Regions from separate parts of the Streptomyces sp. P9(2023) genome, predicted to be linked through region 1. Evidence: predicted binding sites of a transcription regulator. Region 1 holds the regulator's gene; the other holds the start of a gene.
What was found. The regulator HspR, encoded in region 1, represses chaperone genes until heat shock. The targets are predictions, from matches to a motif close to TTGAGNNNNNNNNNCTCAA.
Positions count from the first base shown of each region.

Region 1 (15,754 bases):
GTGCACCCTGTCCGCCGAGACTCTCGACCGCCCGGCCTCGACCGCCGGAGTCCGGAGCGTCCCCCGCTGGCGGGCCTCGCTGTACCGGGCCGCCCCCGCGCTCGGGCTCTTCGCCGCCGCGCGGCTGACCGGGATGCTGGTGCTCGCGGCCTGGGCCTGGCACATCGGGCGCTCGCCCCGGGCGCTGCTCGCGACGTCCTGGGACTCCGGCTGGTACACCCGGATCGCGGCGCACGGCTACGGCCACACGCTGCACTGGCCGGACGGCGTCGTCCAGTCCGACCTGGCCTTCTTCCCGCTCTACCCGGGCCTCGTACGCGCCGTCACCACCGCCCTGCCCGTCGAGGGCGGCACGGCCGGGCTGCTGGTGTCCTGGCTGTCGGCGGGCGCCGCCGCCTGGGGGATCTACCTGATCGGCGAGCGGCTGTACGGGCGGCCCACCGCCGTCGTGCTCGTCCTGCTCTGGGGGCTTCTGCCGCACTCGGTCGTGCTGTCGATGGCGTACACCGAACCGCTGATGACGGCGCTGGCCGCCTGGTCGCTGTACGCGCTCCTCACCCACCGCTGGCTCTGGGCGGGCGCGCTGGCCGCCCTGGCCGGGCTCTCCCGCCCCAACGGGATCGCCGTCGCGGCGGCGGTCCTGGTGGCGGCGGCCTTCGCGCTGGGGCGGGGGCGCGGCCGGGCCGCCCCGCGGGTGTGGGCGGGGGCGGCCCTCGCGCCGGCCGGCTGGATCGCGTACGTGCTCTGGGTCGGCGCGCACCGCGGCGACCTGCTCGGGGGCTACTTCGCCGTCCAGGACGGCTGGACCTCCCGCTTCGACCTCGGGAAGGGCGCGCTGGTCTTCGTACGGGAGATGCTGCGGGGGCCGACGCAGTTCGGCTTCGCGACGGCGCTGCTCTTCACGGCCGCCGGGGTGCTGCTCTTCGCGCTGCTCGCGCTCGTGGACCGGCCGCCGCTGCCGCTGCTGGTCTACGCGGGCGTCCTGGTGCTGATCACGGTCGGCGGCTCCGGCTTCTTCGAGTCCAAGCCGCGCTTCCTGCTGCCCGCGTTCCCGCTGCTCTTCCCGCTGGCCCGGGCATTGACGAAAGCCCGGCCGAGGGCGGCGATCGTGGTGATCGCCGCCCTGGCCGGGCTCTCGTTCAGCTTCGGGGTGTACGCGCTGACGCTCGCGCGCATGGCCCTGTGAGGAGGTCCTGAAGCGGACTCAGGCCTCGGAGGAGGGTCCTCCTCGGACTCAGGCCTCGTCGCCGTTCTCGGAGGACTTGTCCTCCGGGGCCTCCAGGCCGAACTGCTCCACGAGCCACTTGTCGAACTCGATCGAGGCGCGGACCCAGCTGACGGTCGAGGACACGAAGTGCTCCAGGGCGACGCCGGTGCCGATCAGCATCTGCGCCTCGCCGATGAGACGGAGGGTGGCGGAGCCGTCCTCCTCCTCGTGCAGGTGCGTGTAGACCTTCGGCCACAGGGTGCGGCGGTTCCAGTCGTCGATCGCGTCGAGGATCCTGGCGCGGTCGTCGGCGGAGTGCGGGCGGTCGTAGAACGTCCGCACGGAGAAGACACGCTGGTCTTCCTCGCCGCGGAACATGAAGTACGTCCGGAATTCCTCCCACGGCGCCGCGAGGTCACCCTCGTCGTCGACGACGTACTTCAGCTCCATCTGGTCGAGGAGCTGCTTGACCAGGTCCTGGTCGGGGACGACGGGGCCCGCCGGTCCTGCGGCCTGAGGCTGGGGCTGGCCCCCGAAATTCGGAATCGAGGACGGGTCGATGCTCACCGTGAATATCCCTTCGTACGGTTGCCGCCATCCTCCCCCATGGCGGGCGGTCCGGCGCAAGCCCCACCTCCCGCGATCCGCTGCGGGCTGACAAACTCTGGGCCCATGGGGGAAAACACGAGGGATCACACGGGGACAGTGCCGCCCGTACGGCCGCGGGCATGGACCTGGGTCTGGGTTTCGGCACTCGTGACGGTGCTGTGCGGGGTGCCGCTGGCCCTGCTGGGGTGGGGCGCGATGGCCTGGGACGAGATCGGGGAGGCGAAGCCGGTCGACTGCGCGGACGCGATGGAGTTCGCCCGCGGATCGCTGCCGGCCGGCGTCCAGGGCCCGGTGTGCAGGGCCGCGTACTGGCAGGACACCCAGGTCACGGTCGAGTTCCGGATGGAGCGGGCCGGGTACGAGCCGTGGCTCGACGCCGTGTATCCGACCCGTAAGCCGGCCCTGACCTGCGATCACGGGCTCGCCGCCTGCTCGGAGGTCTCGTTCGACGAGACCCTGTTCGTGGACGTGGGCGTGGCGTACGAGTACGGCGACACCATCCTCGTACGCCTCAAGGCCTTCGACCTCTGACCGGGCAGCAGGTCTACTGCGCCGCGCCCACGATCAGGCCGTCCTCGAAGCGGTCGACGCGGACCGTGTCGCCGTCGCGGACCTCGCCCGCGAGGATCTCCTTCGCGAGCCGGTCGCCGATCGCCGTCTGGATCAGGCGGCGCAGCGGGCGGGCGCCGTACGCCGGGTCCATGCCCTCGTCGGCGAGCCAGGCCACGGCCTCGGGAGTGACCTCCAGGGTGAGGCGGCGGTCCGCGAGACGCTTCGCGAGCCGGTCGATCTGGAGCTGCGCGATCCGGCCCAGCTCGGTCTTGTCGAGGGCGGAGAAGACCACCAGGTCGTCCAGCCGGTTGAGGAACTCCGGCTTGAAGCTGGCCCTGACCACCTCCAGGACCTGCTGCTTCTTCTCCTCCTCCGAGGTCAGCGGCTCGACCAGGTACTGGCTGCCCAGGTTCGAGGTCAGAATCAGGATGGTGTTGCGGAAGTCCACCGTCCGGCCCTGCCCGTCGGTCAGCCGGCCGTCGTCGAGGACCTGGAGCAGGATGTCGAAGACCTCCGGGTGCGCCTTCTCCACCTCGTCCAGGAGCACCACGCTGTACGGGCGCCGGCGCACCGCCTCCGTGAGCTGGCCGCCCTCCTCGTAGCCGACGTAGCCGGGGGGCGCGCCGACGAGCCGGGCGACGGAGTGCTTCTCGCTGTACTCCGACATGTCGATACGGACCATGGCCCGCTCGTCGTCGAAGAGGAAGTCCGCGAGCGCCTTCGCCAGCTCGGTCTTGCCGACGCCGGTGGGGCCGAGGAAGAGGAAGGAGCCGGTGGGGCGGTCGGGGTCGGCGATCCCGGCGCGGGTGCGGCGCACGGCGTCGGAGACGGCCCGTACGGCCTCGCTCTGGCCGATGAGCCGCTTGCCGAGCTCGTCCTCCATCCGCAGCAGCTTCTGCGTCTCGCCCTCCAGGAGGCGGCCCGCCGGGATGCCGGTCCAGGCGCCGACCACGTCCGCGATGTCGTCGGGGCCGACCTCCTCCTTGACCATGGTGTCCTTGGAGACCTCCTGCTCCGCCTCGGCGGCCTCCTCCAGCTCCCGTTCGAGGGTCGGGATCTCTCCGTAGAGCAGCTTGGAGGCGGTGTCGAAGTCGCCGTCGCGCTGCGCCCGCTCGGCGCGGCCGCGCAGCTCGTCCAGCTGCTCCTTGAGCTCGCCGACGCGGTTGAGGGACTGCTTCTCCTTCTCCCAGCGGGCGGTCAGGCCGCGCAGCTCCTCCTCGCGGTCGGCGAGGTCGCGGCGGAGCTTCTCCAGGCGCTGCTTGCTCGCCTGGTCGGTCTCGTTCTTGAGCGCGAGCTCCTCCATGCGCAGCCGGTCCACCGAGCGCTGGAGCTCGTCGATCTCGACGGGCGAGGAGTCGATCTCCATGCGGAGCCGGGAGGCCGCCTCGTCCACGAGGTCGATGGCCTTGTCGGGCAGGAAGCGGGAGGTGATGTACCGGTCGGAGAGGGTCGCGGCGGCGACGAGCGCGGAGTCGGCGATCTGGACCTTGTGGTGGGCCTCGTACCGGCCCTTGAGCCCGCGCAGGATCGCGATGGTGTCATCGACGCTCGGCTCGGCGACCAGGACCTGCTGGAAGCGGCGCTCCAGGGCCGGGTCCTTCTCGATCCGCTCGCGGTACTCGTCCAGGGTCGTCGCGCCGACCATGCGCAGCTCGCCGCGGGCCAGCATCGGCTTCAGCATGTTGCCGGCGTCCATGGCGGAGTCGCCGCCGGCGCCCGCGCCGACGACGGTGTGCAGCTCGTCGATGAAGGTGATGATCTGGCCGTCGCTGGCCTTGATCTCGGAGAGGACGGTCTTCAGGCGCTCCTCGAACTCGCCGCGGTACTTGGCGCCGGCGACCATCGCGCCGAGGTCGAGCGAGACCAGGCGCTTGTTGCGGAGGGACTCCGGGACGTCGCCCTTCACGATCCGCTGGGCGAGGCCCTCCACGACGGCGGTCTTGCCGACGCCGGGCTCGCCGATGAGGACCGGGTTGTTCTTGGTGCGGCGGGAGAGGACCTGGACGACCCGCCGGATCTCCTGGTCGCGCCCGATGACCGGGTCCAGCTTTCCTTCGCGGGCGGCGGCCGTGAAGTCCGTACCGAACTTCTCCAGCGCCTTGTACTGACCCTCCGGGTCGGGTGTGGTCACCCGGCGCCCTCCCCTGCTCTTCTCGAACGCGTCGAGCAGCCTCTTGGCGCCGGCCCCCTGCTGGGCCAGTACCTCGCCCGCCTGCCCGCCCTTCGCCGCGATCCCGATGAGCAGGTGCTCGGTGGAGATGAAGTCGTCCCCGAGCTCCTTCGCGTGCCTGGCCGCGTCGGCGATGACGGCGAGCAGCTCGCGGTTGGGCTGCGGCGGCGCGACCGTGGAGCCGGTCACGCTGGGCAGGGCGGCGAGCAGCCGCTCCGCTCCGGACCGTACAGCGGCCTGGTCGGCCTCGACGGCGGCGAGCAGGTCGATGATGTTCTCGTTGTCCTGACCCGCGAGGAGCGCGAGCAGAAGGTGGGCGGGGGTCAGGTCGGCGTGCCCCTCGGACACGGCGCGGCTGGTGGCCGCGTTGATCGCGTCCCGGCTCCTGTTGGTCAGTTCGGCGTCCACTGCGCTGTCTCCTCCTCGGCGTGCTGTCGTGCATGCATGGCCTATGACTGATCCAGCGTACACAAAGTTGAGTCCATTCCGCTCAAGGTGTCGCGCAGGGCTCCGCCACGGGTAGGTTCCGGGCATGGCGACTGACCCGCGGAACCCGGACGACTCGTATCTCAGCTTCTGGCGCGAGTACCACATGTGCACCCTGACCACCCCGCGCGCGGACGGTACGCCGCACGTGGTGGCGGTGGGGGTGACGTACGACCCCGAGGGCGGCGAGAACGGCATCGCCCGGGTGATCACCAACAAGCACAGCCACAAGGTCGCCAACGTCCTGGCGGCCGGCGCGGACGGCGCGCGGGTGGCGGTCTGCCAGGTCGACAAGGGCCGCTGGGCGACGCTGGAGGGCGTGGCCCGCATCCGTACGGAGCCGGAGGTCGTCGCGGACGCCGTGGACCGCTACGCGTCGCGCTACGGCCGGGTCCCGGCGCCGAACCCGGAGCGGGTGGTCATCGAGATCGCGCTGACGCGGGCGATGGGCCGGGCCTGAATCGTCGCGTGATGCCCGCGGGGAACTTACGGGGACAGCACAGCGGCGCCATCGCGTTTCAGGTCCGCGATGGCGCCGCTGTGTGGGGGAAGTACCTGAGCGATCTTGAACGACGGGGGAACCGCTCAGGCACTGCGGGGGGTGGCGGTGATGGTCTCTGGCTCGACGAGCTGGTGGTCACGCTGGTCGAGATTGACGAAGATCATGCCGTACCGGATGGCACAGCGGACGGGCTGAGGGGCGCCACGGGGCTTCCGGAGACATCGGTAGGCGCGAATATCCTCATCGGACCCACGCGTGATGATGATGGGCTCACCGAAGAGGGTGACCATCAACGAATCGCCACCGTGCGGCACGGCTGTGACGAGGTCGATGAAATGCCACCCGGAACGGTAGGCAGCCGCCATCTCACGGCGGAATCGAGGATCTTCGGGAACCGTCATGCCCCCACGGACCCCCAACCAGGGTCGGAGACGGCCGCGGGCGCAACGCCCCAGCCCGGGTCACTCGCCTTGATGGCTCCCCAGCCCGGGTCGCTCGCCTTGGCGACGACCTGCTGCGGAGCGAGGCCCCAGCCCGGGTCCTCGGTCGCCGCCACCGCGCCGACCGCGGCAGCAGCTATGAACGCGACACCAACTACGGTGCGTATGAGCTTCTTGGCCATGACCGAGCAACCTCACTTGGTGTGTATCTCCTGCTCCCCCGCAGCCACGACGATGGCTCACTCCTCACGTTTCCACCACTGGCTCAATGCATCATGTTCCTGTATCGGAAAAGCCTGGGGGTGTACATATGCGAATAGAACCGGATAAGACGGAGCATCCTCATACGCACGCCGAGCTGTGCGAAGCGGGCACACGGGCCTATAAGGAGGCCCTGCGAACGGGCCGGATATGCCGTTCGGACATCGAGGACACGCCCTGCCTGATGGACCTCGACCTCCTCAGGCCCGACCCCGATGACGGCCAGTGGCTCCGGCCGGTTCCCCCCTCGGCCGCCCTGGCCCGGCTCCTGCTCCCGATCGAGAAGGAGATCCAGGAGCGCAGACGCCTCAGCATCGAACTCTCCGACGCGTTCGAGCCATTCATGTCCGTCAGCGCCCGGGACCCCTCGACGACGCACGCGATCACCGTCCTGGAGGGCCTGACGCGGATCAACACCTCCCTCGACCGGGTCGTGGCCGAGTGCGCCTCGGAGCTGCTGACCGTGCAGCCCGGCAGCGGCCGCAGCGAGCACACCTTCGGCGAGGCGCTCCGCCGCGTACGGCCCCTCCTCGGCCGGGGCATCCGGATGCGCACGCTCTACCAGCACACGGCCCGGCACCAGCCGATCACGCTGGCCTATCTGGAACGCATCGGCCCCGAGGTCGAGGTCCGCACCCTCGAAGAGATCATCGACCGCCTGATCATCGTGGACCGCAAGGTCGCCTTCGTACCCGCCAGCCGGGACCGCCAGGTCGCCCTGGAGCTGCGTCACACCGGCCTGGTCGAGTATCTCGTCGGCGTCTTCGAGCAGTTCTGGCTCCAGGCCACCCCGCTGGAGAACCCGGTCACCTACCAGCCCCCGCTCGACGGCATCAGCGGCATCCAGCGCTCCATCGCCAAACTCCTCATCGAAGGTCTCGTCGACGAGGCCATCGCCCGCCGGCTCGGCATGAACGTACGGACCTGCCGGGCCCACATCGCCAAGCTCGCCTCCGCGCTCGGCAGCGGCAGCCGCGCCCAACTCGGTTACCTCATCGCCCAGTCCGGCCTACTGGAGCAGGAAAACTGACCTTGTACGTACAGATCGACCTCGACGGCCCCGCGGGCACCCTGCGCGTCTCGGGCCACGAGCTGCCCACCGTGGAGCTGGTCCGCGGCCCCGGCGACGAACCCGACCCGCTGATCCCCATCGGCACCCGGGCCGCCGGCCGGCTCACCCTCACCGTCGACGGCGCGCCCGCCGTCCTCCGGCCCGCGCGTGGCCGGATCCTGCGCCGCTCGTACCGCGTCGACGCCACGGTGGCCGGCACGCGCTACCGGCTCGTCCCCTGCTCGTACGGCGAGAGCCGGCTGCTCCGCGACGGCCGCGTCCTCGGCACCCTGGAGTCCACCGGAGACGGCACGGTCGACGCCGACTGGGCGCCGGGGACGGAGACCGGCGCGGGGACCGGGGCGGAGACCGGCGCGGCCCCCGAGCCGCTGGACCGCGTCGTCGGCACGGCCCTCGCCGCCGCCTTCGGCACCGGAGCCGCGCCCTGGTGGGACACGACGCTGAACATCGCGGCCGAACTGATCCCGTAGATCGGCGACTTCGCCCGGAATCCACGGGCTTTCACCCGGCCGCCCGGCGATGATCAGGTCCATGACCTCAGCCCAGATACTCCGCGGCGACGGAGTCCAGGCTTCCTTCGAGGACGGCGTGCTCCACGTGGTCCGCGGCGGACAGCACACCGCGATCCCCCTCCTGGCCGTCCAGGAGGTACGCGTCCCCACGCCGCGCCGCCTCGACGTCGTGCTCACCGACGGCGCCGTCCACCCCGTGGAGGGCGCCGACCCGACCGCCACCGCCGCCTTCGCCGGCGCCCTCACCGGGGCGCTCCCGGCGGAGCGGGGCCCGGAGGCGAGCGCGCTCGTCGTCGTCGAGACCCGGCCGGACGACAGCATCGACTGGGGCTGGGTCGCGGCCCTCCTCCTGCCGGTGCTCGGCTATCTCGGATACGCGGTCTGGGTCGGCGTCACCCACGGGGTGCGGGTGGTCGGTGTGATCGTCGGGGCGGTGCCGCTCGTGTTCGGGGCGCTCCTGGTCTTCGCCTTCGCGCAGGAGACGTACCGCCGGGTCGTCCTGAGGCGGCGCGGCATCACCGTGCCCGCCCACGCCGTCGGCAAGGGCACCAAGAAGTCCACGCGGTACGTCTACGCCGACGCCGGGGGCGCCGACCACCCGTACAGCTGCACGCGGAAGACCCCGGACATCCTCGTCGCCTACGACCCGCTCAAGCCCGCGCGGGCCGCGCACGCGGCTCCGGTGATCGAGGTCCTGGGGCGGCTCTCCGGCTATCTGCTGGTGGCGTCGGGCTGCCTGTGGCTCGGCGCGAGGATGGCCTTCGGCCTGCTCTGGTAGGGACGACGAAGGCCCCCTCCGCCGGCGAACCGGAAACGGAGGGGGCCTTGTCGTACCGAGTGGGCGGCTACTCGCCGGGGCGCTTCGGGCGCCAGACCACCAGGGCGCTCGCCTGCTGGACGTCCTGGTACGGGACCAGGTCGCGCCGGTACGAGGCGTGCACCTGGGCCTCGCGCTGGCGCATCGCCGAGGCGGCGCCCTCGACGGCCGCCGACAGCTCGGCGATCCGCTGCTGGAGCGCGGCGACCTGGTTCTCCAGCTCGATGATGCGCTTGATGCCCGCCAGATTGATGCCCTCGTCCTGCGACAACGCCTGCACCGTGCGGAGCAGTTCGATGTCACGCGCCGAGTAGCGCCGGCCCCGGCCCGCTGTGCGGTCGGGCGAGACCAGGCCGAGGCGGTCGTACTGACGCAGGGTCTGCGGGTGCAGGCCGGAGAGCTGGGCCGCCACCGAGATGACGTACACCGGGGTCTCGTCGGTCAGTTCGTAGGGGTTACGGCTGCGTCCCGGTCGAGGGTCCATCGGGTCAAGCTCCCTTCGCGGCCTGGAACAACTCTGCCCTGGGGTCCTCGCCCGCCGTCGCCTGACGGTAGGTCTCAAGGGCCTCGCGGGCCTTGTCGTCGAGCTCCTTGGGCACCGCGACCTCCACCGTCACCAGCAGATCGCCGCGCGTCCCGTCCTTGCGGACCGCGCCCTTGCCGCGGGCGCGCATCGTCCGGCCGTTGGGGGTGCCGGCCGGAAGCTTCAGGGTCACCGCCGGGCCGCCCAGCGTCGGCACCGGGATCTCGCCGCCGAGCGCCGCCTCGTCGAAGGTGACGGGCACGGTGACGGTCAGGTTGTCGTCCTTGCGGCCGAAGACCGGGTGGGCGTCGACGTGGACCACGACGTACAGGTCGCCGTTCGGACCGCCGCGCTCGCCCGGCGCACCCTTGCCGCGCAGCCGGATCCGCTGACCGTCGGAGACCCCGGCGGGAATGCGGACCTGCATGGTGCGGGAGGACTTGGCCCGTCCGCTGCCCTTGCAGACCTCGCAGGGGGTCTCGGCGATCAGGCCGCGGCCCTTGCAGTCCACGCACGGGTCGGTGAGCGAGAAGCCGCCGCCGCTGCCGCGCGAGACCTGGCCGGTGCCGACGCACGTCGGGCACACGCGGGGCGTGCCGTTCTTGTCGCCGGTGCCCGAACAGGCCTTGCAGGGCGCCTGGGAGGACATCCGCAGCGGCACCGTCGCGCCGTCCACGGCCTCGGTGAAGCTGAGCGTCACCTCGGACTCGATGTCCTGGCCGCGGCGCGGCTGCGTACGCGTCCCCGCGCCGCCGCCCGCGCCCCGGTTGAACAGTCCGCCGAAGACGTCGCCGAGGCCGCCGCCGAAGCCGCCGGCCCCGCCAGGGCCGCCCGCGCCGCCGGGGCCCTGGGCGCCGCCGAAGAGGTCGCCCAGGTCGAAGTTGAACGAGCCGCCCTGCCCGCCGGGACCGGCGCGGAAGCCGCCGTTCCCGAAGAGCGCGCGGGCGTCGTCGTACTCCTTGCGCTTCTTGGGGTCGCCGAGGATGTCGTTCGCCTCGGAGATCTCCTTGAAGCGCGCCTCGGCGCTCGTGTCGCCCTTGTTGGCGTCCGGGTGGTTCTCGCGGGCGAGCTTCCGGTACGCCTTCTTGATCTCGGCGTCGGTGGCGTCCTTGGGGACGCCGAGAACCTTGTAGTAGTCCTTCTCGACGAAGTCCTTCGTGCTCATCGACGTCCCTCCTCTCGGACGATCTTCGCGTCAGCCCTCTTCGGGGCCACCGCTCTCCTCGTCTGCCGACTTCTCTTCCTTCGCGGCCGGCGTCGCCCCGGGCTGGGGCTCGGCCACCGCCACGCGCGCGGGCCGGATGGTCCGCTCGCCGATCCGGTACCCCGGCTGCAGGATCGCCACGCAGGTCGTCTCGGTGACATCCGGCGCGTACGAGTGCATCAGGGCCTCGTGGATGGTCGGGTCGAAGGGCTCGCCCTCCTTGCCGAACTGCTGCAGACCCATCTTGGCGACGACGGTCTCCAGCGACTCGGCGACCGACTTGAAGCCGCCCACGAGCTCGCCGTGCTCACGGGCCCGGCCGACGTCGTCGAGCACGGGCAGGAGCTCCGTCAGGAGGCCGGCGACCGCGATCTCCTTGACGGTGACCCGGTCACGCTCCACGCGGCGGCGGTAGTTCTGGTACTCGGCCTGAAGCCGCTGGAGGTCCGCGGTGCGCTCGCCGAGCGCGCTGCGGAGCTGGTCCAGCTGCGCCGTCAGACCGGCCGTCTGTGCGGCGTCCCCGGCCGGGGCCGCCGAGCCCTCCTCCGTGGAGGGGGTCTCGGCGGCTTCGGCGGCGTCGTCGGCGCCGGAGGGGACGTCGGGCTTCTCCTCGAAGCCCGGGGTCTCCTCCGTCATCAGACCGCGCCGCCCTTCGCGTCACCGGGCTTCTCGTCGTCGACGATCTCGGCGTCCACGACGTCGTCTTCCTTGGACATGTTCGGAGCCTCGGCACCCTCGCCGCCGGCGGCCTGCGCGGCCTGGGCGTCGGCGTACATCGCCTGGCCGAGCTTCTGGGAGACGGCGGCGACCTTCTCGGTGGCCGTACGGATCTCCGCGGTGTCCTCGCCCTTGAGCTTCTCCTTCAGCTCGGCGACGGCCGTCTCGACCTCGGTCTTGACGTCACCGGGGACCTTGTCCTCGTTGTCCTTGAGGAACTTCTCCGTCTGGTAGACGAGCTGCTCGCCCTGGTTGCGGGACTCGGCGGCCTCGCGGCGGGCGTGGTCCTCGTCCGCGTACTTCTCGGCCTCTTCGCGCATCCGGTTGACCTCGTCCTTCGGCAGCGAGGAGCCACCGGTGACGGTCATCTTCTGCTCCTTGCCCGTGCCGAGGTCCTTGGCCGTGACGTGCATGATGCCGTTGGCGTCGATGTCGAAGGCGACCTCGATCTGCGGGACGCCACGCGGGGCCGGCGGCAGACCGGTCAGCTCGAACATGCCGAGCTTCTTGTTGTACGCCGCGATCTCGCGCTCGCCCTGGTAGACCTGGATCTGCACCGACGGCTGGTTGTCCTCGGCCGTCGTGAAGATCTCGGACCGCTTGGTCGGGATCGTGGTGTTGCGCTCGATGAGCTTGGTCATGATGCCGCCCTTGGTCTCGATGCCGAGGGACAGCGGGGTCACGTCGAGGAGCAGGACGTCCTTGACCTCACCCTTCAGGACACCGGCCTGCAGGGCGGCGCCGATGGCGACGACCTCGTCCGGGTTCACACCCTTGTTGGCCTCCTGGCCACCGGTCAGCTCCTTGACGAGCTCGGCGACGGCCGGCATACGGGTGGAGCCACCGACGAGAACGACGTGGTCGATCTCGGACAGGTTGATGCCCGCGTCCTTGATGACGTTGTGGAACGGCGTCTTGCACCGGTCCAGAAGGTCGGCCGTGAGCTGCTGGAACTGAGCCCGGGTGAGCTTCTCCTCCAGGTGCAGCGGACCCTCGGCGGAGGCGGTGATGTACGGCAGGTTGATCGACGTCTCGGTGGAGGACGACAGCTCGATCTTCGCCTTCTCCGCGGCCTCGCGGAGACGCTGGAGAGCCATCTTGTCCTTGGCCAGGTCGACGCCGTGGCCGTTGGCGAACTGCTTCACCAGGTAGTCGACGACGCGCTGGTCCCAGTCGTCACCACCGAGGTGGTTGTCACCGTTGGTGGCCTTCACCTCGACGACGCCGTCGCCGATCTCCAGGAGGGACACGTCGAAGGTGCCGCCACCGAGGTCGAAGACGAGGATCGTCTGGTCGTCCTTGTCCAGGCCGTAGGCCAGGGCGGCCGCGGTCGGCTCGTTGACGATACGCAGGACGTTGAGGCCCGCGATCTCACCGGCCTCCTTGGTGGCCTGACGCTCGGAGTCGTTGAAGTACGCCGGGACGGTGATGACCGCGTCGACGACCTTCTCGCCCAGGTACGCCTCGGCGTCGCGCTTGAGCTTCTGCAGGATGAAGGCGCTCATCTGCTGCGGGTTGAAGCTCTTGCTGTCGATGTCGATCTTCCAGTCGGTGCCCATGTGGCGCTTGACCGACCGGATGGTCCTGTCGACGTTGGTGACCGCCTGGCGCTTGGCGACCTCGCCGACGAGCACTTCACCGTTCTTCGCGAAGGCGACGACGGACGGCGTGGTCCTGGCGCCCTCGGCGTTGGTGATGACGGTGGGCTCGCCGCCTTCGAGAACGCTGACGACGGAGTTAGTCGTGCCCAGGTCGATGCCGACCGCACGTGCCATTTCAATTCCTCCAGCTGACTGACTTGAGTGGAACTGACTCAAGGATGCACGACGAGATCGCGTGCGTCAACAGACCTGAGTGGAGGCGGCTCAACTCTTCACCCTGAGGCTCACTCAAAGGGGCGCCGCTGGCGCGTCATTCCCGGCCCGGACGCCTCTCCGCGTGAGAGAGTCCGGGGTGCCCCTGCCGGGCATAGCGGGCATATCCCACGAATATCCCATGAATGTCACTCGAAAGGGTGTGGGGAATGACGGCCAAGCGCGCACTCGACCTCCTCGGCGGACTCACCCTGCTGACCGTCCTGTCCCCGCTGATCGCGGCCGTCGCCCTCTCGCTCGCACTCGCGACGGCCGGCGCGGGCGGGGTGACGCGCCGCCGGACGGTCTCGGGCCGGGGCGGAAACGCCTTCACGATGGTCACGTTCCGTACGAAGAGCACGCTGGCCGGACTGCCCCTGCTGCTCCATGTCGTACGGGGAGAGATGTCCCTGGTCGGCCCCTGCCCCCTCACCCCCGGACACCGGGAGTGCGTGGGAGAGGCACGGCGCCGGCTCACGGTGCGCCCCGGGATGACGGGGCTGTGGCAGATCAGCGGACGTTCGGAGCTGCCGTGGGAGGAGCGCGAGCTGCTCGATCTCCACTATGTGGACCACCACTGGCTGGGGATGGATCTGGCGATCCTGGCGCGTACGCTTCCAGCAGTCCGCAGGCGTCGTGCGGCGAGCGGTTCGACGGCCGGGCAGACCCGGCCGGCAAGGCTTGCCTGAGCGACACAGATCACCGCGGGCGCCGCTACAGAGCGGTGCCGTGACGGGGTAATCTCAGCACGGACTGAATAAGTTACCGCTTAGTAGCGCCTCGCTCGGGTGTCACACTCGACAGTGCGGGCGCTCCGCCTCGCAGGCCCGCCCGAGGAGCCCCTCATGCAACTCGCCGCGATCATCGTGTCGATCGCCATCACGGTGGTGGCCGTCGCGCTGTTCGGCCGCGCCACCGCGCAGATCTACCGCTTCGTGAAGCTCGGCCAGCCCGTGCCCGCAGGCTCGCGCACCGGCGACCCCAAGCAGCGCACCATCACGCTGGCCAGGGAGTTCTTCGGCCACACCCGGATGAACCGCTGGGGTGTCGTCGGCGTGGCGCACTGGTTCGTGGCGATCGGCTTCTTCGCGCTGCTGCTCACGATCGTCAACGCCTTCGGCCAGCTCTTCCAGGCCGACTGGCTGATCCCGTTCATCGGCGACTGGCTGCCGTACGAGATTTTCACCGAGTTCCTCGGTCTGATGACCGTACTCGGCATCGTCACGCTGATCGTGATCCGGCAGCTCTCCAAGCCGACCAGGGCCGGCCGCAAGTCGCGCTTCGCGGGCTCCAAGACGGGCCAGGCGTACTTCGTCGAGGCCGTCATCCTGATCGTCGGCCTCTGCATCATGTCGCTGCGCGCCCTCGAAGGCGTCCAGCACCACGTGACGAGCTGGGAGCCGGGCTTCTTCGCCTCGTACCCGCTGATCGCGCTGCTCGACGGCCTGGACCTGAACACGATCCAGAACATCACCTACCTCGTCGCGGCGCTCAAGATCGTCACGTCCTTCACCTGGATGATCACGGTCTCGCTCAACACCAACATGGGTGTGGCCTGGCACCGCTTCCTCGGCTTCCCGAACATCTGGTTCAAGCGCGAGTCCGACGGCTCCACCGCCCTCGGCGCGCTCCAGCCGATGACGACGGCCGGCAAGGAGATCGACTGGGAGGACCCGGCCGAGGACGCCGTCTTCGGTGTCTCCCAGGTCGAGCAGTTCTCCTGGAAGGGCATCCTCGACTTCTCCACCTGCACCGAGTGCGGCCGCTGCCAGTCGCAGTGCCCCGCCTGGAACACCGGTAAGCCGCTCTCCCCCAAGCTCCTGATCATGTCGCTGCGCGACCACGCGCACGCCAAGGCGCCGTACCTGCTCGCGGGCGGCGGCAAGGACATGGAGGGCAACGAGAAGGCGACGCCCGAGCAGCTGAAGGACGTCCCGGCCGCCGCCCTCGCGGAAGCCGAGCGCCCGCTGATCGGCACCGCCGAGGAGAACGGCGTCATCGACCCGGACGTGCTGTGGTCCTGCACCACCTGCGGTGCGTGCGTGGAGCAGTGCCCGGTCGACATCGAGCACATCGACCACATCGTCGACATGCGCCGCTACCAGGTGATGATCGAGTCCGCCTTCCCGTCGGAGGCCGGCACGATGCTCAAGAACCTGGAGAAGAAGGGCAACCCCTGGGGCCTGGCGAAGAAGCAGCGCGTCGAGTGGACCAAGGAGGTCGACTTCGAGGTCCCGATCGTCGGCAAGGACGTCGAGGATCTGACGGAGGTCGACTACCTCTACTGGGTCGGCTGCGCGGGCGCCCTGGAGGACCGGGCCAAGAAGACCACGAAGGCCTTCGCCGAGCTGCTGCACATGGCGGGCGTCACGTTCGCGATCATGGGCGGCGAGGAGAAGTGCACCGGTGACTCGCCGCGCCGCCTGGGCAACGAGCCGCTGTTCCAGCAGCTCGGCCAGGAGAACGTCGCGATGCTGAACATGGCGTTCGGCGAGGACGACGAGGACGAGTCGACGAAGAAGCCGAAGTCGGCCAAGAAGATCGTCGCGACCTGCCCGCACTGCTTCAACACGATCGCGAACGAGTACCCGCAGCTGGGCGGCGAGTTCGAGGTCATCCACCACACGCAGCTGCTCCAGCACCTCATCGACGAGGGCAAGCTGATCCCGGTGACGCCGGTCGACGGCCTCATCACGTACCACGACCCGTGCTACCTGGGCCGCCACAACAAGGTCTACACGCCGCCGCGCGAGATCATGTCGGCCGTCCCGGGCCTGCGCCAGCAGGAGATGCACCGCCACAAGGAACGCGGCTTCTGCTGCGGCGCCG
Region 1 is NZ_JAUPWM010000018.1:88,427-104,180, reverse strand. It holds gene Q5762_RS22760 (glycosyltransferase family 39 protein) at 8-1,186, shown strand; gene Q5762_RS22755 (YbjN domain-containing protein) at 1,235-1,774, opposite strand; gene Q5762_RS22750 (hypothetical protein) at 1,964-2,347, shown strand; gene clpB (ATP-dependent chaperone ClpB) at 2,361-4,946, opposite strand; gene Q5762_RS22740 (pyridoxamine 5'-phosphate oxidase family protein) at 5,071-5,484, shown strand; gene Q5762_RS22735 ((2Fe-2S)-binding protein) at 5,610-5,927, opposite strand; gene Q5762_RS22730 (hypothetical protein) at 5,924-6,148, opposite strand; gene Q5762_RS22725 (helix-turn-helix transcriptional regulator) at 6,277-7,257, shown strand; gene Q5762_RS22720 (hypothetical protein) at 7,260-7,769, shown strand; gene Q5762_RS22715 (hypothetical protein) at 7,831-8,589, shown strand; gene Q5762_RS22710 (heat shock protein transcriptional repressor HspR) at 8,657-9,112, opposite strand; gene dnaJ (molecular chaperone DnaJ) at 9,117-10,316, opposite strand; gene grpE (nucleotide exchange factor GrpE) at 10,347-10,991, opposite strand; gene dnaK (molecular chaperone DnaK) at 10,991-12,847, opposite strand; gene Q5762_RS22690 (sugar transferase) at 13,096-13,614, shown strand; gene Q5762_RS22685 ((Fe-S)-binding protein) at 13,771-15,754, shown strand, end outside.

Region 2 (15,754 bases), on a different contig from region 1:
CCCCGGTCGGAGGTACGGGCCCTGGCGGCGCTCACGGACGGGGCGTCGCGCTGGGTGGAGCTGTTCGGGGCGGGCGACTGGACGGACTGCTTCGCGGTGCTGGCCGAGGAAGGCGCGCACGGACTGCTTGCCCGGGTCCGCGCGCTGGAGGAGTCCGGCGCCGCCGCCCACCGCTGGAAGCGCCACGACGACGCGACGGCGGTCCACGCGCTTCTCTGAGGGGGCCGAGGGGGCTGAGGGCTGAGGGGGCCTGAGGAGGGGTCTCCTCCGAGGAGCCCCCGAAGGCCTCAGCCCTCCGCGCGCGCGTTCAGCTGGTGGAGCAGGCGGGCCAGTTCGGCGACCTCGCCACGGTCCCAGTCGGCGAGCTTGCGGACGTACCGCCCGCGCCGGGCGTCCCGTACCCGCCGGAAGCGGAGCCGCCCCTCCTCGGTGAGCCGGACGAGCGAGGCTCGTCCGTCGGCCGGATCGGGGTCGCGGGCGACGAGCCCGAGGTCCTCCAGGGTGCGGAGTTGGCGGCTCATGGTCGCCTTGCCGACGCCGAAGTAGCCGGCGAGTTCGGTGGCGCGCTGCGGCCCGGTGTCGTCGAGCCGTACGAAGAGGCCGTACGCGGAGGACTCCAGCTCGGGGTGGACCTCGCGGGCCATCTCGCCGGACGACGCGCGGGCGCGGCGCAGAAAGACCGCCAGTTCCCTTTCGAGGGCCAGGAATTCCTGGTCCACACCACTCCCACCGCGAGCCCCGCCGGTGGGTTCGGCTTCACTCCCCGTACCGCTTCCGTGCACGTCAGCACCCCTCGCGCGCTTTCCGGTCGCTGAAAGTTTCTTCCATCCGCGGTCATCACCGCAGCTCTCTCAGTATTTCGCAGGCGTAGACCAACGGCAGCACCCGGGCCCCCTTCCGCCCGGCGGGTCTACGTGCGTAGCGTCGTCGGTGACATGTCCACACCAGGACGGTCGACTCGCTCCCCCCGCCGAGCCTTTCGGAGGCACGCAATGCCCGTGCACAGATCCGGAAAGACCCTCGCCGGCGCCGCGCTCGCGGCCCTGGCCCTGCTCCTGCCCCTCACTCTCGCCGCCCCGGCCGGCGCCGCCGGCACCGACGCCGAGGCCGTTCCCCCGCGCGGCTCCGCCCACATGGGCATGGGCGTCGTCGCCCACGACGGCACCTCCGGCACGCCGGGCACGCCCCGCGCCGCCCAGACGGAGGGCGTCGACGTCTCCAGCCACCAGGGGAACGTGGCCTGGTCGACCCTGTGGAACAGCGGGGTGAAGTGGGCCTACGTCAAGGCGACGGAAGGCACTTACTACAAGAACCCCTACTTCGCGCAGCAGTACAACGGCTCCTACAACGTGGGCATGATCCGCGGCGCGTACCACTTCGCGACCCCGGACACGACGACGGGCGCGGCCCAGGCCGACTACTTCGTGAACAACGGCGGCGGCTGGTCCCGGGACGGCAAGACCCTGCCGGGCGCGCTGGACATCGAGTGGAACCCGTACGGCGCGACCTGTTACGGCAAGTCCCAGTCCGCGATGGTCACCTGGATCCGTGACTTCCTGAACCGCTACAAGGCGCGGACCGGCCGGGACGCGGTCATCTACACGGCGACGAGCTGGTGGACGCAGTGCACCGGCAACTACTCCGGCTTCGGCGCGAGCAACCCGCTGTGGATCGCGCGGTACGCGTCCACGGTCGGCACCCTGCCGGCCGGGTGGCCGTACTACACGATGTGGCAGTACACCTCGACCGGACCGACGGTCGGCGACCACAACCGGTTCAACGGTGACCTCTCGCGCGTGGTGGCACTGGCGAACGGCTGAGCAGGACTCATACGGCGGCCTTCCGGGCGTGCGGCGGCGCACCCGGAAGGCCACGCCCGACTTTCCGTCCTCCCTCCCTCTTGCTCATTGGTATGGACCAATGCGAGGCTCGGACGGGCGCGTACGGACCTCCCCAACTCCCGTACGCGATCCCCTCGTTGCTCGTCCCGTCCGACCCCCACGCGCGAGAGAGAGCCCCGCATGCCGTCGTCGTACCGCCGCACCGCCGCCGCCGTCACCCTGTCCGCCGCCGCACTGATCCCGCTCACCCCGTCGACCGCCGGCGCGCACGGCGCGGTCTTCAACCCGGTGAGCCGGGTGGCTGCCTGCTACGCGGAGGGCCCGGAGACGCCGAAGTCGCAGGTGTGCAAGGACCTGGTCGCCGACTCCGGCACGCAGCCGCTCTACGACTGGAACGAGGTGAACATCGCCAACGCGGACGGTCAGCACCAGGTGGTCATCCCGGACGGCAAGCTCTGCTCGGCCAACCGCGAGAAGTACCGGGCGCTGGACTGGGCCCGGACGGACTGGCCGGCGACGGCGGTGTCGGCGGGCTCCTTCGACTTCAAGGTACGAGTGACCGCGCCGCACCAGGGCACGATGACGGTCTACATCACCAAGCCCGGCTTCGACCCGACCAAGCCGCTGAAGTGGTCGGACCTGGACGCGACCCCGGTGGCCACCTACGCCACGACGCGTACCTCGGCGGACGGCTACTACAACTTCACCGGCAACCTGCCCGCGCGCACCGGCCGCCACATCGTCTACAAGGTCTGGCAGCGCAGCGACAGCCCGGAGGCGTTCTACAGCTGCTCGGACGTCGCCTTCGGCGGTACGGCGTCGGCGGCGTCGGCCCCGAGCGAGGCGAAGATCGCGGCGGGCGCGGACCGCTCCACGGTGAGCCACGCGGGCCACGGCGGCGACGAACACGCCCCGGCCCTGTCCTCCGACACCGCGCAGCCCCCCTCCTCCCCGCTCCCGCTTGCCCTCGCGGGCGCGGGCGCGCTCGCGGCCTTCGGCGCGGGCAGCCTGCTCCTGACGCGGCGCCGGAACGCGTCGTAACGGCGGGCGTCGTCACGGCGTACGGCATGACGGGGCATCGGTGTACGACCTGACGGAAAAGCCTCGCGGCGAGCGGGATTCCGCTCGCCGCGAGGCAGCCGGCGCAGCCGGTCGTCACCTCGCGGAACTTCGCCGTCTCCTCCTCGAACCGCTGTTGCCGGGCGTCGGCGCCTCGGGGTGGTTCGTGCACTCCGGGTAGGCGCAGAGGACGGGGGTCTGACGAACACGCTTGAGGCGGTTGGGGAGTTGTGGGCGTCCCGAGGGGGCGGCGTCAGGAATCGGTAAGGTCCTTCGGATCCCTGCGCGATCACGGCTACCCGCGCAGGGACCGGCCCCGCTGTTCCAGCGCCTCGGACAGGACGCGCACGGCCTTCGGGCCGACACCGTGCATGGCCAGGAGCTCGCGTCCGGTGTGCCGCGCCACCTGGTCCAGCGTCGTCAGCCCCGCACCGAGCAGGGCCCGGGTCGCCGGCCTGCCGATGCCGGCGGGCAGGTCGCCGCCGGTTTCGCCGGCCGGCGCCTCCGCCGTGGCCAGGGCTGCCGCGAGCCGCTTGGGGGCGCGGCTGAACCAGGCGGCCCGGACCAGGGCGTTCAGGTCCTTGCCATTGATGTCGGCCAGGGGTACGCGGAATCCGATCGGCCTGCCCGCCCGGACGAGGCTCTCGCCGGTCGCGTGCGCGGCCACGGCGGCTTCGGCCTCGTCCTACGGCAGGTGCAGCTGTACGTGGCCGTCCTTCGTCACCGAGACGAAGCCCTTGCCCCGTACGGCGAAGGCGGCCATGCCGACGTGCGTGCCCTCCTCGACCTCCGGGAGGGCGCCACCGCGTACGTGCGCAGCTGAGCCAAGGTAGTCATCCGCGCAGTGTTCCAGGATCGATCGACGGTCCGGGCCTAGGCGCTCCGGCCGGTGGTGGAGCCGAAGCCCAGCCAGGTGTGGCGGTTGCCCCACCAGCACCAGCCGACCTTGGGCGCGTCGCGCCGCTCGCGGCCGTCCCGACCGGTGCCGTTGCTGATCCAGATCGCCGGGGTACGGGCGTCCAGGGCGCCGTTCGCCTTGCGGAGCCGGGAGCCGATGGTCATGAAGCAGCGGTTGCGCTCCAGTGCGGCCGGCTCCTGGAGCACCCAGTGGATGCCCTCGGTGAGCAGCAACGGGGTGCGCTCCTCCTTGGTGAGCGCGGGCAGCGCCTCCTCCGGGCTCCAGTTGGACATCTGGTCACCCCGGTCGACCCCGGCGACGAGGTAGAGCGGCGCGTCGGGCACCTCGATGTCGTACGGGGCGAAGTCGTCGACGTCGGGCATGTCGACCACGACGAACCCGGGCTTGTCCTCCCGGCGGAGCAGCGGCGCGAGCGCGGACGCGGGCGCCCGCTCCGGGTGGACGGCGAGCAGCACGTCGGTGCGCTCGGCCCCGGAGCGCTCGGCGAAGGCGCGCAGTTCGTCGGCGGATATCCCGGCGAGCTCGGCCACCCCGAGGTCGACGAGGTGGTCCGCCTGGGCGGAGAGCGACGGCAGTGGGGGCATGGCGGGTTCTCCTCGGTTCACGTTCACGTCGAGAGTGCGGAGCGGTGATGGTGAGGGGGGTGGTGACGCACGGTCGGCGTGCGGCACGAATTGGCTGAGCCGGTGGACGGTCGGCTGCCTCAGACGCCCGCAGAGGATGTCCACCCGCGTCGACTCCCCGTCGAAGGCAGCGGCCCGCCGCGCCTCGTCCAGCTGTCGGCGCTTCCTCTTCGACTGTCCCATCGGCCCCCCAACCTGGTGGCCAGGATACGGATGTCGGCTTCCCCGCTCAAAGCGAGGTGATCTTGTCGGCGCGTGCGCCGGTGATCTCGCCGAGGTATATGCATGGCGGCTTCTCCTCTCGTGAACGCACGGATCGCGCACCCATGCTGCGGGTCCGACCGACCGCGCTCAAGGGCGGAAAGGACACCCGGGGATGAAGAGAGGCTGCCCGGAGGTACTCCGAACACCCGGTGCACGACGAGGAGTGGGGCGTCCCCGCGCGGGGACGCCGCACTCCTCGTACCGACGTGGTTACTGATGTACCCACGTACCGAACCGGCTCACGCCACCGCGCTCACCGACACCTCCGCCGGGGACAGGGCGATCTCCAGGACCTGGCGGACGTCCGTCACCGGGTGGACCTCCAGCTTCTCCAGGATCTCGGCCGGGACGTCGTCCAGGTCCGCCTCGTTCCGCTTCGGGATCACGACCGTCGTGATGCCCGCCCGGTGCGCCGCGAGGAGCTTCTGCTTCAGGCCGCCGATCGGCAGGACCCGCCCGGTCAGCGACACCTCACCGGTCATCGCCACGTCCGTGCGGACCAGCCGCCCGGACAGCAGCGACGCGAGTGCCGTCGTCATCGTGATGCCCGCGCTCGGACCGTCCTTCGGGACCGCGCCCGCCGGGAAGTGGATGTGCGCGCCCCGGTCCTTCAGACCGGTCACGGGCAGCTCCAGCTCCGCGCCGTGCGACCGCAGGAAGGAGAGCGCGATCTGCGCGGACTCCTTCATCACGTCGCCCAGCTGGCCGGTCAGGGTCAGCCCCGCCGCGCCCGTCTCCGGGTCGGCGAGCGACGCCTCCACGAAGAGGACGTCACCGCCCGCGCCGGTGACGGCGAGACCGGTCGCCACGCCGGGTACGGACGTACGGCGCTCCGCCGGGTCCTGGGCGGACTCCGGGATGTGGTGCGGCCGGCCGATCAGCCCGCGCAGATCGTTCACGCCGACCGTGAACGGCAGCTCCCGGTCGCCCAGTTCGTGCTGTGCCGCGACCTTCCGCAGCAGCCGCGCGATGGACCGCTCCAGGTTCCGTACGCCCGCCTCACGGGTGTATTCGCCCGCCAGCTTCCGCAGCGACGCGTCCTCCAGGACGACCTCGCCCGGCTCCAGGCCGGCCCGCTCCAGCTGCCTCGGCAGCAGGTGGTCACGGGCGATGACGACCTTCTCGTCCTCCGTGTACCCGTCGAGCCGCACCAGCTCCATCCGGTCGAGCAGCGCCTCCGGGATGGCCTCCAGGACGTTCGCCGTCGCGAGGAAGACGACGTCGGAGAGGTCGAGTTCGACCTCCAGGTAGTGGTCGCGGAAGGTGTGGTTCTGCGCCGGGTCGAGGACTTCGAGCAGCGCGGCCGCCGGGTCGCCCCGGTAGTCCGAGCCGACCTTGTCGATCTCGTCGAGGAGCACCACCGGGTTCATCGACCCGGCCTCCTTGATGGCCCGTACGATCCGTCCCGGCAGCGCGCCGACGTACGTACGCCGGTGGCCGCGGATCTCCGCCTCGTCCCGTACGCCGCCGAGCGCGACGCGGACGAACTTCCGCCCCATCGCGTGCGCGACGGACTCGCCCAGCGACGTCTTTCCGACACCGGGCGGGCCGACGAGGGCCAGCACCGCGCCGCCGCGCCGGCCGCCGACCACGCCGAGACCGCGCTCGGCGCGCCGCTTGCGCACCGCCAGGTACTCGGTGATCCGCTCCTTCACGTCCTCCAGGCCCGCGTGCTCGGCGTCGAGGACGGCCTTGGCGCCCAGGATGTCGTACTGGTCATCGGTGCGTTCGTTCCACGGCAGTTCGAGGACGGTGTCGAGCCAGGTGCGGATCCAGGAGCCCTCCGGGGACTGGTCGCTGGACCGCTCCAGCTTCTCGACCTCCTTGAGCGCCGCCTCCCGTACGTTCTCGGGCAGGTCGGCGGCCTCGACGCGGGCCCGGTAGTCGTCGGACTCGTCGCCGTCCGTCTCGCCGTTGAGGTCGCGCAGCTCCTTGCGTACGGCGTCCAGCTGGCGCCGCAGCAGGAACTCGCGCTGCTGCTTGTCGACGCCCTCCTGGACGTCCTTCGCGATGGACTCGGCCACGTCCTGCTCGGCCAGGTGCTCGCGCAGCTGGGCGGTGGCGAGCTTGAGGCGGGCGACCGGGTCGGCGGTCTCCAGGAGTTCGACCTTCTGCTCGACGGTGAGGAAGGGTGAGTAGCCGGAGTTGTCGGCGAGCGCGGAGACGCCGTCGATCTGCTGGACACGGTCCACGACCTGCCAGGCGCCGCGCTTCTTCAGCCAGCTGGTGGCCAGCGCCTTGTACTCCTTGACCAGTTCGGCCACCGAGCCGGGCAGCGGGTCGGGCACGGTCTCGTCGACGGCACTGCCCTCGACCCAGAGGGCGGCGCCGGGGCCGGTCGTACCCGCGCCGATCCTGACGCGGCCGAGGCCGCGGATGAGCGCGCCGGGGTCGCCGTCGGACAGCCGGCCGACCTGCTCGACGGTGCCGAGCACACCCGTACCGGCGTACGTGCCGTCGATGCGCGGCACGAGGAGCACCCTGGGCTTTCCGGTGCCGTTCCCGGAACGGGCGGCGGCCTGGGCGGCCTCGACCGCGGCCCGTACGTCGTTGTCGGACAGGTCCAGCGGCACCACCATTCCGGGCAGCACGACCTCGTCGTCGAGCGGCAGCACAGGCAGAGTGAGCGGTGAGGACGTCGCAGCCATGATCTCCCCTTCGGCAGTCAAGTTGAGCTATGTGGACTCAATGCACGTGAGCCTCGGGATGTTCCCCACGGACTGTTCGCCCTGAGCGATCACTCTGGCGCAGGCCGTCGCCTCCACCCTGTAATGAGCACATGGATACTGCGTCTATTACTTCTGCCTGGGTGGCGGGCTGGACCGTCGCGCGGGGCACTTCGCCCGCTGTCGTCGAGCCCTGGGGCTGGCGGATCGACGTCGGCCTGCCGACGCACGTCTTCCGACACGTCCTGCCGGCGCCGGACGCGGTGTCCGTCGGGAAGCTCTGCGCGGAGATCACCGTGCCGGGCGCCTGGCTGAAGGTGATGGCCGGACCGGAGGAGGTCGCGGAATGGATCACTCCGGGGTGGACCGTCCCGGACGACCCCGGCTACATGATGAGCAAGACCCTGGACCCGGGCACGCGCCCGCCGGCACCGGAGGGGTACGCACGGACGACGGAGACCCGGGACGGCGTGATCCGGGTCCGGATCGTGGCGCCGGACGGCACGCTCGCCGCGTGGGGGCGGATCGCCCCGACGGGGGCGACGGCCGTCGCCGACCAGATCGAGACCCACGCCGGCCACCGCCGCCGCGGCCTCGGCTCGAACGTGATGCGCACCCTGGAGGCGGCCGCCGCCCAGGCGGGCGCGACGACGGGCGTCCTCTTCGCCACCCGCGACGGCCTGGCCCTCTACGACAGCCTGGACTGGCGCTACGAGTGCCCGCTGACGGGGATCGTGCGGGAGGCGTAGGGAGCGGGGGTCGGGGCGGCAAGGGCCGGCCGGGGGCGCGCGTGAAACGCGTGTGAGAAGGGGGCGCGGAATTGCAACCTCCGTACCCCTCCCGCGCGTTCAGAGGTCGTGACGACGAGCTTCCCCGGGTGCGGGCAGTGCACCGAGGACGGGTCGGGGGCCGAGGACCGGCCATCCACCGACCGGCCATCCGAGGACCGGCCATCCACCGACCGGCCACCGGCGGACGGGCCGTCCGCCGACCGGCCACCGGCGGACGGGCCCTCCGCCGACGTGCCACCCACCCGCGCGCCGGCCCCGCGCAGGCCGGCCGGCGAGGACGACGCGTGCGACGGGCATCTCGTCCACGCCGTCGCCGAAGGCGACAGGGACGCGCTGTCCCAGCTGTTCACCCGGCACGCCGGCCCCCTCTTCGCCCATCTCCTCAACCGCGGCTTCCCCGCCCAGACCGTCGAGGGCGCCGTCCAGGAGACCTTCCTGACGGTGTGGAAGAGCGCGTCCGGCTTCCACGAGGGCAGCGTTCCCGCCTGGCTGCGGCGGATAGCCCACTGCCGCGCGATCGACCTCGAACGGGCCGCCGGCCGCCAGCGCGCCCTCGCCGACCGGGCGCGCGAGCACACCCCCGCCTGCGCCGGAACGACCCCTTCCGCCGAGGACTGCCTGCTCGCCTCCTCGCCGCGTTACGCGGCCGTCGCCTACGCGCTCGCCGGACTCCCCGCCCCGCAGCGCGAGGTCATCGAGCTGCGCTACCTCCAGCACTACAGCGTCCGCGAGACCGCCGAGCGCCTCGCCGTCCCGGAGGGCACGGTCAAGGCCCGCGCCGCCCGGGGCTGCGCCCGGCTGCGCGAATGGATCGTGGCCGAGCGCGAGGCGGAGGCCCCGGACGGTGCCCACGGAACCGGCGGAGGAGGTGCCCATGACCGCGACAGGGTCCCCCGCCCCCGCCCGTAACCCCCGGGAATCCCCCGCCTCCACCCCCACCCCCACGTCCGAAAGCGGCCCCCGCATGACCGAGCTCTCTCCCCCCGTGACGCCCGTCCCCACCCGGCACCTCCCGGCGCACTGGGTGCAGGCGTACGCGCGCGGGGAGCTCTCCCCCGAGCTCCTCGGCCACGCCGAGGCCCACCTCGACCGGTGCCGGCCGTGCGTCGACGCCGTCGACCTGGCGGTACGCGGCGGCCCGCACGGCCCCCGCCTCGACGCCCTGCACGCGGCCCTGGTCAACCGGATCGGGTGAGGGCATGCTCGGGGTCATGGTGAACGGCGGAGCGGTGAACGTAAGGCGGTACGGGAGGCTCTGGGCCGCCACGGCGGTCCTGGTCCCGGTCCTCGCGGTGGCCGGCTGCGGCGAGCAGGGCCCCCCGTCGACACCCGCCGCGACGGCACCGGCGGCCACCGCGCCGACCGGAACCGCCCCGCCCGCCACCGGCACCGTCCCCGCGCCCCCGGTCCCCACCGGCACGGACGGGACCGTGAAGAACGACCACGAGCCCGGCCCGCGCGAGGTCCTCGTCGAGGTGAACGTGAACGGCGGCCTCGCCGGCGTCCGCAACCAGCTGATCGTCCACTACGACGGCACCTACACCACCCGCTCCGGCACGGAGTCCCCGCGCACCGGCCGCATGACCGCAGCCGAAGTGGCCGAACTCCGCGCGGCGCTGGAGGACCCGGCGTACGAGAAGGTGCCCACGCGACCGACGGGGAAGCCGGTGGCCGACGGCTTCCAGTACGTCCTCACCCACCGCTACCGCGTCGTGGTCACCGCCGACGGCGACCGCCCACCGGCCCTGCAACGCGTCTTCGCCGCCCTCCCCGACGGCGGCCCCCCGACGAGCCCCTGAGTCTCGAAACCGGCGTCGGCGGCCGCGTGAACCGCCGACCGTCCGCCGAGCGATAGAGGGGCGTGAGACTGTTGCGCCCCGAACGGGGAGAAGAGCGGGACGACTCCGCGCTGTTGCGCGCGGTCGCCCGGGGCGACGCCGAGGCGCTGGCGGAGCTGTACGACCGGCACGCGGGGTGGCTGCACGCCCGGCTGGCCCGGCGGTGCGCGGACGAGGAGACCGTACGGGAGGTCCTCCAGGACACCTTCGTCACCGTCTGGCGCTCCGCCGGTTCCCACCGGGGCCGGGGCGAGGCCGGCGGCTGGCTCTGGGTCGTGGCCGCGCGCCGCCTGGTCGACGCCCAGCGCGTCCGGGCTCGCGCCGAACGCGCCGCACCGGAACCGGTCGCCCCCGCCCCCTCGGCCGAGGACCGCGTCCTCACCGGCCTCGAGTACGGAGACGTCGGCGCCGCCCTCGACCGGATCTCGCCCGAGCTGCGCGAGGTGCTGCGGGCCACCGTCGTGGACGGCCTGACCACCCGCGAGACGGCCCGGCTGCTCGGGATACCGGAGGGCACCGTGAAGACCCGGGCGCTACGGGCCCGTCGCGAGCTGCGCGCCGCCCTCGGCCCGCACCCCCTGGGAGGCACCGCATGACCGCGCCGTGGCACGTGAGCGAAGCGCTGGCCGCCCGTTACGCGACGGGTTCGGCGGCCGAGCCCGACGCCTGGTCCCTGGAGAAGCACGTCGAAGTGTGCGGCGGCTGCGCCGCCCGCGTCTCGGCGGCCGTCCGGGCGGGGGAATCGGGTCCGGTCCTCGCCGACGTCCGGGCCGCACTGCTTGAAACGGTCCGCACGGGGGCGGAGCCGCACCGGGGCCCGGCCCACCCGTGGCCGGCCGGGCCGCACCGGCGCATGGGCGCGTCCCGCTGGGCGCGGGTGCTCTGGGCCGCGGGCCCCGCGCTGCGAGGGGCGTGGCTGGTGGCGGTGTTCGTCGTGGTCGCCGCGGCGATGGGGCTCGCGTACGGAGCGGGCTTCCGGGGGGCGCGGCCGGTGCTGCTCGCGGTCGCCCCGGTGCTGCCGCTGGTCGGGGTGGCGGTCTCGTACGGACGTCACGCCGACCCGATGTACGAGATCGGGGTGGCGACGCCCTCCGGTGGGCTGCGCCTGCTGCTCACCCGGGCGGCGGCCGTCCTCGGGGTCTGCGTACCGGTGCTGACCGCGGCCGGGGCCCTGCTGCCGCCGGTCACCGGCGTACCGGGGGCCGCCGCCTGGCTGCTGCCCGGGCTCGCGCTGACGCTGGCGGCCCTGGCCCTCGGCTCGTTCGTGGGGTGCCGGGCGGCCGCCCTCACGCTGACCGGCGGCTGGCTGCTCGCCGTGGCCGGTCCTGTGCTCGGGCGGCCCGGGGCCACGACCGGGCTGGCCCAGTACCTCGCGGGCCCCGCCGCGCAAGGCGGTTGGGCCGCCGCCGCCGTCGCCTGCGCGGGCCTGCTGGCCCTGCGCCGCCGTTCCTTCGACCATCTGGAGACCCGGTGACCACCCGGACCACGCCGAGCACACACCGTACGCCGGGTGCCTCGGCGACCACCGTCACGGCGAGCGGTCTGACCGTCCGGCACCGCCGGACCGTCGCGCTCGACCGCCTCGACCTGACCCTCGGCCCCGGCGTCCACGGACTGCTCGGCCCGAACGGCGCCGGGAAGACCTCCCTGATCCGCGTCCTCGCGACCGTGGCCGCCCCGTCGGACGGCCGGGTGGAACTCCTCGGCAGGGACGCCGCGGCCCACCGCGAGCGGTCCGAGATCCGCCGCCGACTGGGCTACCTGCCCCAGGAGTTCGGGTACTACCCGGGCTTCACGGTCCGTGAGTTCGTGGCGTACGTGGCCTGGCTCAAGGAGATGCCCGCGGACCACGCACCCGCCGCCGTGGAGCGTGCCGTGGAGCGGGTGGGCCTGACCGACCGGGTCGACGCCCGGCTGAAGACCCTGTCCGGGGGCATGGTCCGGCGGGCGGGGATCGCCCAGGCGATCGTGAACGAACCGGAGTTGCTCCTCCTCGACGAGCCGACTGCGGGCCTCGACCCCGAGCAGCGGGTCGAGTTCCGGACGCTCCTCAAGGAGATCGGCGCGTCGTCCACGGTGATCGTCTCCACCCACCTGGTGGAGGACGTGGCGGCGGCCTGCTCGGAGGTCACGCTGATCGAGTCGGGCCGTATCGCCTTCCGGGGCACGACCGCGGAACTGACCGCCCTCGGCGAGGAGTCGGCGGGCTCGGGACAGGCCGGGGACGCCGGCAACGCGATCGAACGCGGCTACACGTCGGCGCTCCGCGCCCACCGTGCGCCGTCGGCCGACTCCACCGGGGGCCTCCGGTGACCGCGACCGCCACCCCGCCCCGCGAGGCCGTCGGCCCGCCCCGCACCTCCGTCCTCCGCGCCGAGCTGCGACGGGGCGCCGGGCCCTGGGTCGGCGCCGCCGTCGCGGTCACGATCCTCGTGACGATGTACGGCAAGGCACCCGACTGGCAGTCGCGCTGGACCGACGCCACGGACACCCTGCACGTCGCCACCGGGCTGCTCGCCGGCCCGCTCGCGCTCGCCGCCGGCTGCTGGCAGGGCGGCCGGGAGCGGCGCCGCGGGACGCTGGAGCTGCTGCGTTCCGTCCCGCGCGGCCGGCTGCGCCGTACGCTGCTCGCCGTCGCGCCCTCCGCGCTCTGGCCGGCCGCCGGACAGCTGCTCGCCACGGCGGTGTGTCTGCTCGCGACCTGGCCGTACGTCGGTGGCGGCCGGCCGTACCTCGAACTCGTCGCGGCCGACGCGGTCGCGCTCGCCGCCCTCGGCACGCTCGGCCATCTCGTCGGCCTGCTGGTGCCGTGGCGGTTGACGGCACCGCTGCTCGCGGTGGCCGGGTATGCCGGGCTCGGGATCGGCGCGTACACGGAGAGCGCCGCGCGCTGGCTCAGTCCGGCCGCCGAGCACTCCTCCCCCTGGGACGAGCCCGTGTGGTGGTTCGCCCCGGCCTCGGCCGTCTGGACCGGCGGTCTCGCCCTGGCGGCCCTCCTCGCGTACGCCGCCCGCCCCGCGCGGCTGCGGCTGCTCGCCCTGCTTCCGCTCGCCGCCGCGGTCGCCGCGGCCGTGCCGGTCCTCCGGCTGCCCGACGAGGGGCCGTGGCGCCCGGACCACGAGGCGAGCCGCCCGGTCTGCGACTCCGGAACACCCCAGGTCTGCGTACCGGCCCTGGACCGCGGACTGCTGCCGGACATCTCCCGCACGCTCGCGCCGCTCAACGAGCGGCTGCGCGGGCTGCCGGGCGCCCCCGTGCGCTGGGTCGGCGGCCCGAACGGCCCCGGCGCGGGGGAGACCGAACTGCCGGACCCGTCGCTGGACGCGGTACGGGGCCGGCTCCGGAACCCTGACCTGTACCTCAACTCGGCCGTCCAGTGGCTCTTCTCCGAGACCTGCCGTTCCGAGGACTTCGCAGGTCCGGAGGTCGAACGGCTCGGCGAAGTCCATCTCGCCGTGTCGGAGTGGCTGGCGCCGACGCCGGAGGGCTACGGAGTCCCCGTCGGCCCGTCCACAGAACGCCATCTCGACGCCCTGCGCGCCAAGTCCCCGGCCGCCCAACGGGATTACCTCGCCCGCTACCTGGCCGCGGACCGCTGCCGCCCCGAGGAGGTGCCGATCCCATGAGCGGCCTCGCCCTCTACGCCCGCTCGCGTACGCTCCCCGGCGCCGTCGCCGCCCTGCTCGGCACGGCGGCCGCGGCCGCCTGGTCCGCGTCCTGGCTGCAGTCGGGCTTCGACCACGCCGGCCGCGCGCCGGTCGTCGTCCTCGGCCCGCTGCTGGCCGCGTCGACGATCGGGACGAGCCTGTACGCGGCGAGCGACGAGCTGGACCGTACGGCGACCCGCCCATGGCCCCCGCGTCGCCTCGCGCACCTGCTCGCCCTGACCGCCCTGGCCGTCGCCCTGCTGGCACTCGCGGTGCCGGGTCACCCGGAGGAGTTCGGTGCGCCGGCGATCGTCCGAAACACCCTGGGCTCGGTGGGTGTGACGGCCGCGGCGGCGGCGCTGTTCGGCGCCCGGCCGAGCTGGCTGCCGATGACGGCGTACGTCGGCTCGGTCTACGTGGCGGCGCCGCCCGAACCGGGGGGAACGGCCGCACTGTGGGCCTGGCCGATGCAGCCGGGCCCGCAACCGGGCGCCTGGGCGGTCGCGCTGGGCGCGTTCGCCGGCGGCACGGCGCTCTACACCTGGCGCGGCGCCCGTCACCCCGTACGGAACGGGTGACCGGATCCAACACATTGGATCCAACGCATCGGATCCAATAGATCGGATCCAATATCCAGACCATCGGAGCCAGTACCCAAGATCCACGATCCACGATCCACGATCCAGGATCCGATCCACTGGATCCACGAACTTGGATATTGGATATTGGATCCATGATTGGATCCATCGGATCCAATATCCCGTTTGTCCCGGCCCCGCCCGCCCCGCCAGGATGGCCCGACAGTCGTCTGCCGAGACCGGGAGTGAGCGAACATGTCCAGCCCCGTCACCCTCGACCGCCGCGAAGGCCCGTACGGAGAAGTCGTGCTGCGGCGGCGCGACGAGCATTTCGAGATCATCGCCAACGGGACCTTCCTGATGGACACCTCCGACGGGCGCTCGGAGCGGCTGCTCGTCGACGCCGCGATGAGCGCGCTCGACGGGCGGGCCGGGGCCGGTGTCCTCATCGGCGGCCTCGGGGTCGGATTCTCCCTCGCCCATGCCGCCGCCGACCCCCGCTGGGGCCGGATCGCGGTGGTCGAACGCGAGCAGGCGATCATCGAATGGCACCGCGAGGGTCCACTCTCGGCCATCTCGGGAGCGGCGTTGGCCGATCCGCGCAACGTGATCCTGCACACGGACCTGGTCGAGTACGTGCACAGCTCCCCCGACACGTACGACGCACTCTGTCTGGACATCGACAACGGCCCCGACTGGACGGTCACGGAGGACAACCAAAACCTGTACTCCGCCAAGGGATTGGCGGCCTGCGCCAGGTGCCTGAATCCGGGCGGAATCCTCGCCGTATGGTCGGCCCAGCCGTCCGCCGATTTCGAAGAGTCCTTGCGGAATGCCGGATTCAGCGGGGTACGGACGGAAGAGATCCCCGTTGCCCGGGGCGTCCCTGACGTGGTGCACCTCGGCATCAGGCCTGCGTAGCCGGGACGCGGCAAGTGCCTCTAGGCTGCTGGCCGACACCAGCGATGCGAGGCGGGGCAATGGAGCAGACACACACCACTCACCACGGTGCGGCGGCCACTCCGGGTGCGCAGCGGCGGGTGCTGGTCGTCGAGGACGACACGACGATCGTGGATGCGATCTCCGCCCGGCTGCGGGCGGAAGGATTCCTCGTCCAGACGGCGACGGACGGTCCGGCGGCGGTCGACGCCGCCGAGGCCTGGCAGCCGGACCTCATGGTGCTCGACGTGATGCTGCCCGGCTTCGACGGCCTGGAGGTCTGCCGCCGGGTCCAGGCCCAGCGTCCCGTCCCGGTCCTGATGCTCACCGCGCGGGACGACGAGACGGACATGCTGGTGGGCCTCGGCGTCGGCGCCGACGACTACATGACCAAGCCGTTCTCGATGCGTGAGCTGGCCGCGCGCGTGCACGTGCTGCTGCGCCGGGTGGAACGCGCCGCGCTCGCGGCCGTCACCCCGCGCAGCGGGATCCTGCGCCTCGGCGAGCTGGAGATCGACCACGCGCAGCGCCGGGTCCGCGTCCGCAACGACGACGTGCACCTGACGCCGACCGAGTTCGACCTGCTGGT
Region 2 is NZ_JAUPWM010000004.1:6,792-22,545, forward strand. It holds gene Q5762_RS07040 (hypothetical protein) at 1-219, shown strand, start outside; gene Q5762_RS07045 (MarR family transcriptional regulator) at 288-782, opposite strand; gene Q5762_RS07050 (lysozyme) at 993-1,820, shown strand; gene Q5762_RS07055 (lytic polysaccharide monooxygenase) at 2,022-2,882, shown strand; gene Q5762_RS07060 (hypothetical protein) at 3,196-3,567, opposite strand; gene Q5762_RS07065 (DUF5701 family protein) at 3,774-4,403, opposite strand; gene lon (endopeptidase La) at 4,946-7,354, opposite strand; gene Q5762_RS07075 (GNAT family N-acetyltransferase) at 7,486-8,121, shown strand; gene Q5762_RS07080 (sigma-70 family RNA polymerase sigma factor) at 8,230-9,072, shown strand; gene Q5762_RS07085 (zf-HC2 domain-containing protein) at 9,038-9,358, shown strand; gene Q5762_RS07090 (hypothetical protein) at 9,375-9,962, shown strand; gene Q5762_RS07095 (RNA polymerase sigma factor) at 10,025-10,597, shown strand; gene Q5762_RS07100 (zf-HC2 domain-containing protein) at 10,594-11,475, shown strand; gene Q5762_RS07105 (ABC transporter ATP-binding protein) at 11,472-12,314, shown strand; gene Q5762_RS07110 (hypothetical protein) at 12,311-13,627, shown strand; gene Q5762_RS07115 (hypothetical protein) at 13,624-14,226, shown strand; gene Q5762_RS07120 (spermidine synthase) at 14,482-15,147, shown strand; gene Q5762_RS07125 (response regulator transcription factor) at 15,207-15,754, shown strand, end outside.
Region 2: a site for HspR is predicted at 7,377-7,395, ahead of lon (endopeptidase La). Genes of this name have one in related genera too.